DNA from 3 places in the Lysinibacillus zambalensis genome. Region 1 is predicted to be linked to each of the others. Evidence: predicted binding sites of a transcription regulator. Region 1 holds the regulator's gene; each other region holds the start of a gene.

What was found. Region 1 encodes CtsR, which represses protease genes until heat stress. Its sites were predicted from a motif close to ATGGTCAATAAAGGTCAAACA; they were not measured.
Region 2: the regulator CtsR is predicted to act here: its motif matches at 2,166-2,186, upstream of ABNX05_RS07125 (ATP-dependent Clp protease ATP-binding subunit).
Region 3: the regulator CtsR is predicted to act here: its motif matches at 2,434-2,454, upstream of clpP (ATP-dependent Clp endopeptidase proteolytic subunit ClpP).

The regions. Positions count from the first base shown of each region.
Region 1 is NZ_JBEGDG010000009.1:126,181-130,472, reverse strand. Features, by position in the region: gene ABNX05_RS13645 (ATP-dependent Clp protease ATP-binding subunit) at 1-168, opposite strand, end outside; gene mcsB (protein-arginine kinase McsB) at 158-1,267, opposite strand; gene ABNX05_RS13635 (UvrB/UvrC motif-containing protein) at 1,264-1,812, opposite strand; gene ABNX05_RS13630 (CtsR family transcriptional regulator) at 1,827-2,297, opposite strand; gene ABNX05_RS13625 (DUF4870 domain-containing protein) at 2,501-2,806, opposite strand; gene ABNX05_RS13620 (class I SAM-dependent methyltransferase) at 2,929-3,612, shown strand; gene corA (magnesium/cobalt transporter CorA) at 3,677-4,292, shown strand, end outside.
Region 2 is NZ_JBEGDG010000003.1:312,613-316,904, forward strand. Features, by position in the region: gene ABNX05_RS07125 (ATP-dependent Clp protease ATP-binding subunit) at 1-2,102, opposite strand, end outside; gene ABNX05_RS07130 (Crp/Fnr family transcriptional regulator) at 2,371-3,057, shown strand; gene ABNX05_RS07135 (metal-sulfur cluster assembly factor) at 3,941-4,249, opposite strand.
Region 3 is NZ_JBEGDG010000028.1:4,881-9,172, reverse strand. Features, by position in the region: gene whiA (DNA-binding protein WhiA) at 1-884, shown strand, start outside; gene ABNX05_RS23165 (HPr family phosphocarrier protein) at 980-1,237, shown strand; gene ABNX05_RS23160 (hypothetical protein) at 1,524-1,697, shown strand; gene clpP (ATP-dependent Clp endopeptidase proteolytic subunit ClpP) at 1,759-2,349, opposite strand; tRNA gene ABNX05_RS23150 (tRNA-Arg) at 2,789-2,863, shown strand; gene ABNX05_RS23145 (spore coat protein) at 3,293-3,907, opposite strand; gene ABNX05_RS23140 (LemA family protein) at 4,121-4,292, shown strand, end outside.

The sequences.
Region 1 (4,292 bases):
GCTAATATCAATGGCTTCTAATGCTTTTGCAGCAATACCGCCACCTTCGCGGATAAGCCCTAATAGAATATGCTCTGTTCCAATTGATTCGTGCTTCCAACGAATCGCCTCTTCTTGTGCAAGCTGTAATACTTTTTGCGCGCGTTGTGTAAAACGATTAAACATCAAATGAATCCTCTCCTTTTCCCCGAATAATAGGCTTACTCATACTTTCTTGAGATAGTGCCTCACGAAGCATTTCAGCTCGTACGCGATCTCGCTCAGCAGGCGGCAAAACGTCGCCTGCATAATTCTGTAAAAAACCAGGTTGCATACTGACTACACATTCGTTTAATTTGGTCGCTTTAATACCTTCAATTAACTGTAAATCTACTCCTAAACGAACATTGGATAGACAGGTAGCAGCTTCCTCACTCGTTAAAACCCGAGCATATGTTAACGTACCTAAAGCACGGTACACACGATCTTCTAGGGCAAGCTCTGCTTTTTCCATTAACTTGCCTCTTGCATGTCGTTCTTTTTGAATTATTTTTTCAGCAACACTTTGGATGTCCGCTAAAATGTCATCCTCTGTTTTTCCTAGTGTAATCTGATTTGACACTTGGTAAACATTACCTGTATTTTCGCTACCTTCCCCATATATTCCTCTTACCGTCATTCCTAATCGTGTCATTGCATTAATGATTTGATTCATCTGACCCGTAAGTGTAAGGGCTGGCAGGTGCATCATGACAGATGCTCGTAAACCAGTACCAATATTTGTTGGGCAACTTGTTAAATAACCAAATGTATCTCGGAATGCATAAGGCAGAGCTTTCTCTAAGGTACGATCAATTTTATTGGCCTGCTCGTATGCCTTTTGAAGTTGAAAACTCGCTGTCATACATTGAATGCGTAAATGGTCTTCTTCGTTCACCATAATGCTAATTGATTCGTCATCCGATAAGAGCATGGAACCAACTTGCTCTTTTTTTGCAAGCTGAGGACTAATTAAATGTTTTTCTACAAGTATTTGACGTTGTAAAAGTGTTAAATCCTTAATAGCAAAATATGAAAAATTTTCTTGAAGTTCTGTACTGTCCTTTATTGCATGTGTAACTGCCTGTTCTACATGTAATGCTTCATCCTCTGTAAAGGCTAACGGAAAACGATATCCATCTAAATTTCGAGCAAGGCGGATGCGTGTACTAATGACAATATCTGAATAATCGTCCTCCACACTCATCCATGTTGGTGTAGCACGCTCTAAAAACGATTCAATCATCACGACACATCACCACCTTCAAATTGTACCTGTTTCTCAAGTTCCTTCACTTCATCACGAAGCTTTGCTGCCTCTTCAAAATGTTCTTTATCTACAGCCATCTTCATACGTTTACGAATATCCTCAATTTGCTTTTTGATGACATAAACATTGCTTCGAGCGCCGGGCATTTTCCCTATATGTTGAGGTCCAGCCTGTATACGATTAAAGAGCTTCGGTAAGTGCTCACTAAAGGTATCATAGCAGCTAGGGCATCCAAATTTACCTTCTTTTAAAAACCGTTTATACGTAAATCCACATTGTGGACATGTTTGCGGTTGCGGTGGTGCTTGCTGCTTTTCACCCACTTTTTGTTGCTGCCATGTAGGTGAGCCAAACCAATTGGATAATAGCTGTTGAATAGATACTGGCTCTTGCTTAAATTCAGCATGAAATGGATGGAACTGCGAGGCGCAGACGTCACAATAATGGTGCTCCACCTTTTGACCACTTTGAACTTGTGTTACAGTAACCGTCGCATTACGCTGCTTACAATGTTCGCAAATCATTTCCATCACCTCTTTTATTTTTGCTGTTCATATTTAATCGTTGTTAGCATCGCTCGTAAAATTTTTGCTCGAATATGATCCCGTAACGGGAGTTGCAAATCAATAGTTGAGCGATCAACTGCTGCTAATATTATGTTCGCTTCTCGCCTTGAAATTACCTGCTCATCAATTAGTCGATAAACTAAATCTTCTGCCATTATTTGCGATGCCCCACCTTCAATTTGCCTGAGGACATCATCGATTAGATCAATTTGTGAATTCGCGCGGACACGTAAAATTCGAATGTATCCACCACCACCACGTTTGCTTTCAACAAGGTAACCTCGTTCGGCGGTAAATCTTGTATTAATTACATAATTTATTTGTGAGGGCACGCACTGAAATTTATCTGCAATTTCACTACGTTTTATTTCAATATGCCCTTCTCCACCTAATTCAAGTACTTGCTTTAAGTAGCCTTCTATGATGTCTGATATATTACGCATTTTAGGAATACACCTCGCTTACTACACTGACTTTGACTATCTTTGACTTTCTTTGAGTATATTATACAAAACGCTTGAAAATAATTGCAATTATTTCGCACACAGAAAAAAAATCCGCCGAGTGCTTTAGCTATAAGATACCCTTATTGGCAAAAGAAAAAACGCAAGCATATGCAACTAGCATATACTTGCGTCTATAAAAATTATACCCAGCGACCAACAATTGGATAGCGCCAAGACTCATCAGATAAAGCCTTCACAATACCGATAATTGGCGCGATAAAATACATAATCCCAAAAACAATTAAGAACGGTATACCAATGAGTAGGAAGCTAAAAATACCCGAAATTGTAAGTAAAACTATCATCACTACTTGGAACAGCAAGGCTTGCACAGAAATGCTCTTTACCTCTTCCTCCGAACTAATTAAGAAAAATATAATAGGTACTAACCATGGCGCAAAAAATGCACTTGCGTGTATGATTACCTTAGACCATTTAGTTTCCATTTATATCAACCCTTCCATATAATTTTTTTATTTTATGTACTATTTTTTACGGAAATACACCTTAAATAGTTTCAATTTTAAATTGGATTTATAAAATTTTTTTGAAAGGCATGTGATACTCGATGGAATTTAATAACACACTTGCAAATGAATATGAAAAAGGTATTCGTCGCACGCTACCTAGCTACGATGCAATGCTACGTTTAACACAAACCTTTTATCAATTTGCATTACCTGAAAACGCTGAATTTTTAGTAGTTGGCTCCGGAAGCGGTAATGAAATTTTACAGCTCGCCGAGAAAAGACCCCATTGGTCATTTGTTGGCATCGATCCATCAGAAGCGATGCTACAAATTGCTGGCGAACGTTTAAAGTCTCTACCTAATAATATTTCTTTATATCAAGGAACTATACTGGATACTAAGCTACCTTCAGTAAAATTTGATGCGGCAAGCTGTGTACTAGTGCTTCACTTTATACAAGATGATCAAGAGAAGCTTGCAACATTAAAAAAAATAGCCAATAATTTAAAGCCTGGTGCTCCATTTGTGCTCGTCTCAAAATACGGGCAGCCGGGTACTTTAGAAACCGAGCTACAATTTGATTTATGGCGCGCTTATTGGCTACAGCATACAAAGCTATCACCATCAGACGTAGCGGAAATGGAGAAATCCATCCGTTCTCTTTCATTTATGTGTGAAGAGGACATATTAGCACTATTACAGCAGGCAGGCTTTACAAAACCATCTAGATTCTTTGCCACTACTTTATTTGGTGGTTGGATATGTTATAAAGAAAGCGTCTAAAATTATTCCTTGTGAAGATTAATACACCTGTTAGGATAGAATTAAAAGAATTGAGGTGAATGCTGTGATACGCACTATTGGAATTACAAAAGATCAAAAACTTATAAAGGACTTTCCGCTTGAAGATATACACAAAAACGAATTTGAATGGTACTGGGTCGATTTTAATTGTCCGACCGATGAGGAAGAACTATTGTTAGATTCGTTTTTCCATTTCCATCCACTCGCTATAGAAGATTGTTTAATGCGTTTACAGCGGCCAAAGCTCGATTTTTATGATGATTTCCATTTCTTTGTTATTCAAAGGATGAACGAAGAATTAACAGCTGAGGAAGTAAATATTTTTGTTTCTAATAAATTTATTGTTACGTTCCACAAAAATGTAGCACCGGAAATAGATCGAGTACAAATGATGTTAGAAAAACAGCCAAAGAATTGGGAACGTGGCACAGTATATTTAACGTACCAGGTAATCGATAAAATTGTTGATAACTATTTCCCACTTGTCTATAAAATTGAGGATCATTTAAATACACTTGAAGATGAGCTTACCTATCAAAGTAACCCTAATGCCATGAAAATTGTATTTGAATTCCGTAGTGATTTGCTCGATTTAAGACGCACCATTTTACCAATGCGTGATTTATTATATCGCATCCTTAACTCATACCGATTTTCAC
Region 2 (4,292 bases), on a different contig from region 1:
TCATGCATTTTAATGTGTAATGTTTCTCCTGGTAATACTTCACCTCGAAGCAATTCTTTTGCAACTGCAGTTTCAATATATCGTTGTACGAAGCGTTTTAATGGTCTTGCGCCGAACTGAGCATCTGCTCCTTGTTCTACAACCCAATCAACTACATTTTGTTCTACTTGTAAAGTAATGTCTTGCTCAGCAACTCGTTTGACAAGCTGTTCGATATATTTCCATGCAATGGCTGTAAAATGCTCATCTGATAGTGCATGGAACATAATAATATCATCCATACGATTTAACAGCTCTGGTTTAAAATGTTGACGCAGTGCAGCCATCACTAAATCCTCAACAGCAACATCATCTTCTTTTGCTTCCATTAAATAGCTTGAGCCAATGTTAGAAGTTAAAATGACCACTGTGTTCGTAAAGTTAACCATACGCCCCTGGCTATCAGTAATGCGACCATCATCTAAAATTTGTAGTAAAATATTTGCGACATCCGGATGGGCCTTTTCAATTTCATCTAATAATACAACTGAATACGGATTTCGGCGAACAGCTTCTGTTAATTGCCCACCTTCCTCATAGCCAACATAGCCTGGAGGTGCCCCTACAAGACGCGATACGCTATGTTTCTCCATATATTCACTCATATCAATGCGAATAAAATGATCCTCAGAATCAAACAATTGTGCCGCTAGTGCCTTCGCAAGCTCTGTTTTACCAACTCCCGTTGGTCCTAGGAATAAAAAGCTACCAATTGGTCGATGCGGATCTTTTATACCTGCTCGAGCACGCCATACCGCTTCTGTAACAAGTTGTACTGCATTATCTTGTCCGATTACACGCTCATGCAATGTATCTTTTAAGCGCAATAATTTTTCTCGCTCACCTTCTACTAATTTCGTCACTGGTATTCCTGTCCAGCGCGAAACGATTGATGCAATTTCATCAGCTGTTACCTCCTCACGCAAAATACGTGATTCCGTACCATTTTCTAATTGTTTTTCCATCTCTTGAATGTCCTTTTCAAGTGTAGGAATTTTCCCATGACGTAGTTCAGCTGCTTTATTTAAATCATATTTACTTTCTGCTTCATCTAAGTCACGGCGGTATTTATCAAGTTTTTCACGTTTTTTCTGAATACCGTGTAACGCTTCTTTTTCGGTTTCCCATTGTTTACGCATGCCCTCAGAGGATTCTTTGAGCTTTGTTAATTCCTCACTGAGTTGCTCTAGACGTTTTTTACTCGCCTCGTCTTTTTCATTACGCAATGCTTGCTCCTCAATTTCAAGTTGCATAATACGGCGCGTTACCGCATCCAATTCCTGTGGCATGGAATCAATTTCTGTTCGAATCATCGCACATGCTTCATCGATTAAATCGATTGCCTTATCTGGCAAGAAACGCTCTGTAATATAGCGATTTGAAAGCCCCGCTGCCGCTACGATCGCACGGTCATGAATACGTACCGCATGATGCAACTCAAAGCGCTCTTTCAAGCCTCGTAAAATGGAAACTGTATCTTCAATAGACGGCTCTCGTACAAGCACCTGCTGGAAACGACGCTCTAAAGCAGGATCTTTTTCAATATACATACGGTATTCATCTAATGTTGTAGCCCCGATACAATGTAGCTCACCTCGTGCAAGCATTGGTTTTAGCATATTCCCAGCGTCCATTGCACCATCCGTTTTACCCGCACCAACAATTGTATGAATTTCATCGATAAATAAAATGATGCGTCCCTCTGATTCTTTTACTTCTTTTAATACACCTTTCAAGCGCTCTTCAAATTGGCCACGATAACTAGCACCTGCTATTAAAGCACTCATATCCAACTCATACAGTACGCAATCTTTTAACCCCTCAGGAACATCGCCCTTTACTATACGTTGAGCTAACCCTTCTACAATAGCTGTTTTACCAACCCCAGGCTCCCCTATTAAGACAGGATTATTTTTCGTTTTGCGTGTTAAAATACGAATGACATTACGAATTTCTTCGTCACGACCGATAACCGGATCCATTTTACCGTTTTTAACTTCTTCTATTAAATTACGTCCAAATTGTTCTAATGGTTTTTTGTCATTTGTTTGTTGAAATTGCATATTTAGCACTCCTTTTTAATAATGTTAAGCGGAATCCCGTTTGCCATTCTATTTCACAGAAAATGTTTGACCTTTTTTGACTAACTTTATTTTACAACACTCGACAAATCAGAGCAAAGAATTAGCCCTAAAAATTCTTCACTTATTACTGGAAAATTACGTTATAATGAAATTGTATTTCTTAAATTTAGTAAATTGCTCACCTAATTTTGTAATAATTAAACAATTTTTACAAAAAAGAAAGAGATGTGTTAAAGAAATGACTATTATGGATAATATACAAGAGAAATTTCACGATCTTTTTCAAAAGCACGGTGTTTTTATTAAAGTGAATAAGGATAGTAAAATCTTTTTAGAGGGCGAACGTGCGAAAGAAATTTATTATATAAAAACAGGAGCTATCTCGATTAGTCAGGAAACGGAGAATGGGAAGGAATTAACCATTCGTATTTGTGGTCCAGATAGCATCATTGGAGAAAGCTCATTATTTTGCAACTTTACGTATAATTCGATGACCGCTAAAGTACTAGAGCCCTCCAGTTTATATGTTCTTAGCCTCGAAACATTAGAACTTTTACTAGTGGAACAACCTATTTTAATGGTGGAATATATGAAGTGGTTGCAAACAGAAAATTTAAAGCATCAAAGCCGTTTGCGTGATTTGATTTTAAATGGGAAAAAGGGCGCTTTATTTTCAACGCTTATCCGTCTTTCCAATACTTATGGGAAGCCGTTAGAAAATGACACTATTTATATTGACTTTCCGTTAACACATACAGAGATCGCTAATTTATGTGCGACGAGTCGAGAGATGATTAATCGCATGCTGAATGACTTAAAGAAGCACAATATTATATCTTTTGAAAAAGGTTATATAACCATTCACGATCTACAATTTTTAAAGGATGAAATCGCCTGTGAAAATTGCCCGTTACAAATATGTCGTATTGATTAATACACTTACATACGAAATCCCCGCTTATGAGTTATAAGCGGGGATTCTGTGTTCTATTGAAATAATTATGGCTCTTTTGCAAAGCTAGGGGTTGATTTCCGCTCCAGGCTACTCGCTTTCCTGTGGGCGAGCGTCGAGCCGCTTCCTTCGCTCCGCTCAGTCCAGGGTCTCGCCTGTCTCGCTTTTCCACGGGAGTCGAGTAGCCTTCCACTCCAATCAGCGATAGCGTAGAACTTTTATAAATTTTATATGTATTTCAAAATTGGACACTATGACGACGCATCATAATTGAACAACTTATAGCAATAACGCGATTGTATATCTTCGTTTTCCGCAGACAAACCCTTTTGCTAAAGTAGTGTTTTTGTTCATTGGAAGCTGGATGTCGATAAAAATGAATAGAAGGGTGATGAAAAGTGAAAGTTTATCGATAAAATTTAAAAGTTTGGCGATAATTCCAGAAAGTGTTTCGATAAAACTAAAAAGTTGGAATCATTTTGTTAAAACGTATGCTATGTGAATCAGTTGATTGGAGTGGAGACTGGGCGACTCCTTGGGGATCAGCAATAGAGGAACTGAGGCTAAAAGCATCACATCCTGTGATAACGCCTCCGTGACCAACATCGTGTTGGCCCGAGACCCTGGAGCGAGCACCGCGAATGAAGCGGCTCATCGGACGCCCCCAGGAAGCTTTGCTCTGTGCGAAAGCGTAGTGCTAACGTAGCGGCAGCAACAAAGCGCCCAATCGGAACGGAAATCAACCACTCATTTTGCCAAATAACCCTTTATATAACACCATAATTTTTTGACACAATAGTTTTAAACAGCAAAAATCCCCGCTTAGAGTTATAAGCAGGGATTTTTTATTGCGCATTAAGCAGAGTTAGCGTACACCTAATGCCATTTTTGCATAGCGTGACATTCTATCTTTTGACCAAGGTGGATTCCATACAATATTTACATTTGTACTTTTTACCTCTGGAAGCTCACCTAATGCTGTATTCACTTGATCAACAATAACAGGTCCCATTGGGCAGCCCATAGACGTTAACGTCATTGTAACGGTTGCTGCGCCCTCTTCATCTAACTCTACATCATATACTAAACCTAAGTTGACGATATCAATACCAAGCTCAGGGTCAATTACATTTTCTAATGCACCGAACATGCTGTCTTTCATATCTTGATCCATCTGTATTTCTCCTTTCGTCACAGTGTTAACTTAATCATAGCAG
Region 3 (4,292 bases), on a different contig from region 1:
AAGCAGAAGTATCTGCCCTAATTCGTATGAATGGTTCATTATCTTTCGCTAATAAGCAGTTAAGCTTAGACGTACAAACCGAAAACGCTGCAATCGCAAGAAGACTTTATACGATTATGAAAAAGCTATATCCATATAATGTAGAGTTGCTTGTTAGAAAAAAAATGCGTTTGAAAAAAAATAACGTATACATTTGCCGTGTTAGAGAAGGTGCGCGTGAGCTACTAATTGATTTAGAAATCATCTCAGACGACTTTCAATTTAATCATACTATTTCTCGGGAGCTCATTAAAAAGGGTGGCCAAAAAAGAGCATATTTACGAGGAGCATTTTTAGCTGGAGGTTCGGTCAACAATCCAGAAACATCAGCCTACCATTTAGAAATTTATTCATTATATAAAGAACATGGCGAGGCTTTAATGGATTTGATGAATGAATTTGAGCTAAATGCAAAAACAATTGAACGAAAAAAAGGCTTTGTAACTTATTTAAAAGAAGCTGAAAAAATTTCCGATTTCCTTAATATTGTTGGAGCTCATCAAGCAATGATGAAGTTCGAAGACGTCCGCATATTACGAGATATGAGAAATAGTGTTAATCGCATTGTTAACTGTGAAACAGCGAACTTAAATAAAACAATAGGTGCCGCATTACGTCAAGTAGAGAACATACGATTTATTGAAAATTCAATAGGTCTCGATCAATTACCAGAAAAACTTCGTGAAATAGCGCGATTACGAGTAGAATATCAAGATGTAACACTGAAAGAACTTGGTGAAATGGTATCAAGTGGAACGGTTAGTAAATCAGGTGTCAATCATCGATTACGTAAAATTGATGAGATTGCCGATGCATTAAGAAGTGGCGAAAAAATTGGTGGCTAAATTTTCATACTTTTCAGGTACGTGTTGTTCTTTTGCTAGTAAGTAAGGTAAGATAAAAATAATAAGATGAACGGTAGTAAAGGGGAGTTTTAAGAATGACCGAGAGAAGAGTCCATGTAAAATTAAAATTAGGACTACAAGCTAGACAAGCAGCGCTATTTGTACAAGAAGCAAATCGCTTTAGCGCAGATATCTTTCTTGAGAAAGACGAGAAAAAAGTAAATGCTAAATCCATTATGGGTGTTATGAGCTTAGCCATTGCAAAAGGAACAGAAGTTGTCCTTAGCGGTGATGGTAACGATGCTGAGCAAGCGGTTACAGCATTAGCAGCTCTAATTGAAAAAGAAGATTAATAAAACGCATAATGTATAATGCAGAAACTGTCCGAGAGGTAAAACTTACATATTGGGCAGTTTTTTTGCGCTTTCATATTGAAAAAGCAAGTCCCATTTTTGTTGGATATTTGTACAACTTAAAATGAAGGCCAATGTTATCCTGTATCGATCGTCGACGGGAGAGATAGGAAGATTGAAGTGATAGGGAGTAGAGTCGAAGTCGAAGCGATGGGAGAAAGGGTGAAGTGGCGGAAAGAAAAGTTAAGGCGACGGAAAGAAGAGGCTGACGGATGGAAAGTGCGGGGTGACGGAAAGAAGGGCAGCGACGGATGGAAAAGCTGAAGTGACGGAAAGAAAGGGTAAAGCGACGGAAAGCAATACCGAAGCGACGGATAGAAGTACTGAAGTCGTGGATAGAAACGACAAAATCGTGGATAGAAAGGTCAAAGCGACGGAAAGAAGAGCCGAATCAGGGTAGACCCATCAAAGCAAACAAAAAAGACATCTCAGGAATAAACCTTAGATGCCTTTCGTCTTTTTTATTTACGGTCGTTGCGATCCATAATTTGGTCGATTAAGCCGTACTCTTTTGCGCGCTCAGCAGTCATGAAGTTATCGCGGTCTGTATCTCTTGCAATGACTTCAAGTGGTTGACCTGTACGTTCTGATAAAATACCGTTTAATTTTTCACGTAAGAATAAAATACGTTTTGCAGCGATTTCGATTTCAGTTGCCTGACCTTGTGCACCGCCTAGTGGTTGGTGAATCATTACTTCAGCATTCGGTAATGCGAAACGTTTACCTGGTTCACCAGCTGCAAGTAGGAAAGCACCCATAGATGCAGCCATACCGATACAAATTGTTTGTACTTGTGGCTTGATAATTTGCATTGTGTCATAAATTGCCATGCCGGCAGTAATTGATCCACCTGGTGAGTTAATATAAAGAAAGATATCTTTATCTGGATCTTCTGCTTGTAGGAATAGGAGTTGAGCAACAATTGAGTTAGCAACGTTGTCGTCAATTGCACTTCCTAATAGGATAATACGGTCTTTTAGTAGTCGTGAATAGATGTCGTACGCACGTTCACCACGACTTGTTTGTTCAATAACTGTAGGAATTAAATTCATGTTAAATCCTCCTTAGAAAACTAAATTCGAATACTTTTGCTGAAAACTTCCATCGTATTCAGCTGTATCCTTATCATACACATTATAGTCAGGGAAGGTCAAATATTAACCCTGTTAAAGTGAAATAAATTAAAATAATTTTACCTTTACGTAGATAAATGATGCGCCTGAAGCCCGTACATTAAATTCCTTTCTAATGCGTGACGTACATTGGTGGCTACATTTTATTTACTAGGTATTTTGACACTTACTGTATGAAGATAAAAAAAGTTTAAATGTTTTACATTCTATAGTTGAATTATGAGCAATACGTTTGTATAATGAATAAGGTCATAAGTTAAAGTACAGTACACTATTTTGTCAGGTATGCTTCAAATGAGGATTATCTACATCATGCTTTTTGTTAAGCCTAGTGGGTACTTTTTTTTTGTGCTCAATTGCCCTCGTGGTGTAATGGATAACACGTAAGATTCCGGTTCTTGCACTGGGGGTTCGATTCCCTCCGAGGGCGCCATTTTACTGATTATTTAATATATTTTTATAACTCGAATTCTCCTAATAAGTAGTTTAGCAGCCTGCTTAGAGGAGAAAGAGAGGGAAATTAATGGGGATATTACCTAGTAGGCATTATTCCCGTATCTGTTCCTTTCAAACCTTCAAAAAAGCAACAACTCCAAATTATTTTTTAGTGAACATACTGTACGTGAAGACTAGTTATACTAGTCGAAAAAAAGAATCCTATCTGAGGGGATTCTTTTTTTTGCAAAAAAGTAACATGTGCAATGGGTTTTGACCGTGGAGTTAGAGATTGTGTTGGCTAGTGGTTGAAGAGAAAAGCTTTTTGTAATCCGCAAAACGAGCGAGGAAAATTTATAGTTCATTAAATAAGAGCAGCCCCTTGTGATGATACATCACATATGGGACTGCTCTTGTTTTTTTATTATTAATGTAGGGGATTTGTTGTTGTGTCGAACGAATTAAGCATCGTGTGCATATCTTGTTGAGAATATTGTGGTACTTGATAGTAGCCATGCATATTTTGGTAAATAGATAATTCGTATGCCATTTCAATGCAGTTGGGAATACTATCAGCGACAACTCGTCGAACTACAGGGTTTGTAGTTTCAGTTGCGGCAGCAGTCATACATTTTGCTGCCCCTTTTTGAGCACCTAATAGGAAGCCAGAAATTGCTTCGTCGTTGAGCTCGCTTGCATTTTGCATAGGCTTTTTAGGTTGGCCAGGATTTAATCCATATTTAAAATCATTTCCTGTCTCCATTTGATAGCGTCCTGTAGGTACAGTAGGATCATGCCCTGTTTTAAATGATTCCACAATTGTGTTATACATACCTAATGTGAAATTATATTGGCGATCCAAAATGCTAAGTAACTCCGGATCCTTAACATGTTGACGTAAAAAGATGGATTGATTCATTCCAGCAATGATTTCGCCAATTGTTTCATGCATGTCCATTACCTCATGTCCACCATGATTTAGGCTTTGTTGCTGGTTGAATGATGTTTGGTTTGATGATTCATTTTGAAACGATTGTGTCAAAAAAAGCGCCTCCTATATATCATAGTTTTGTTACATATTAAGTATGGCACGTTAGACAAATTTCATACGGTATTGATGCGTTTGCATATATGTAGAATAGAGATGTTTTTTTTGTTGCACATTAGTGGTAATGAAAAGAATGGCTCATCATCAAAATAAATAGTATTTCTGATTTTGAATGATAGCTAAAAGAAAGCGAAGGTGGTTTTAAAGTTGAAAAAAATATTTGGACCTATCGGAATTATCGTTATTATTTTAGTTGTAATGTCCTTACTATTTATACCAAAATACAATAGCCTTGTAACGGCCGAGGAAGGCGTTGATTCGAAATGGGCTCAGGTTGAAAATCAGTTACAACGTCGCTTCGATTTGATTCCGAACTTAG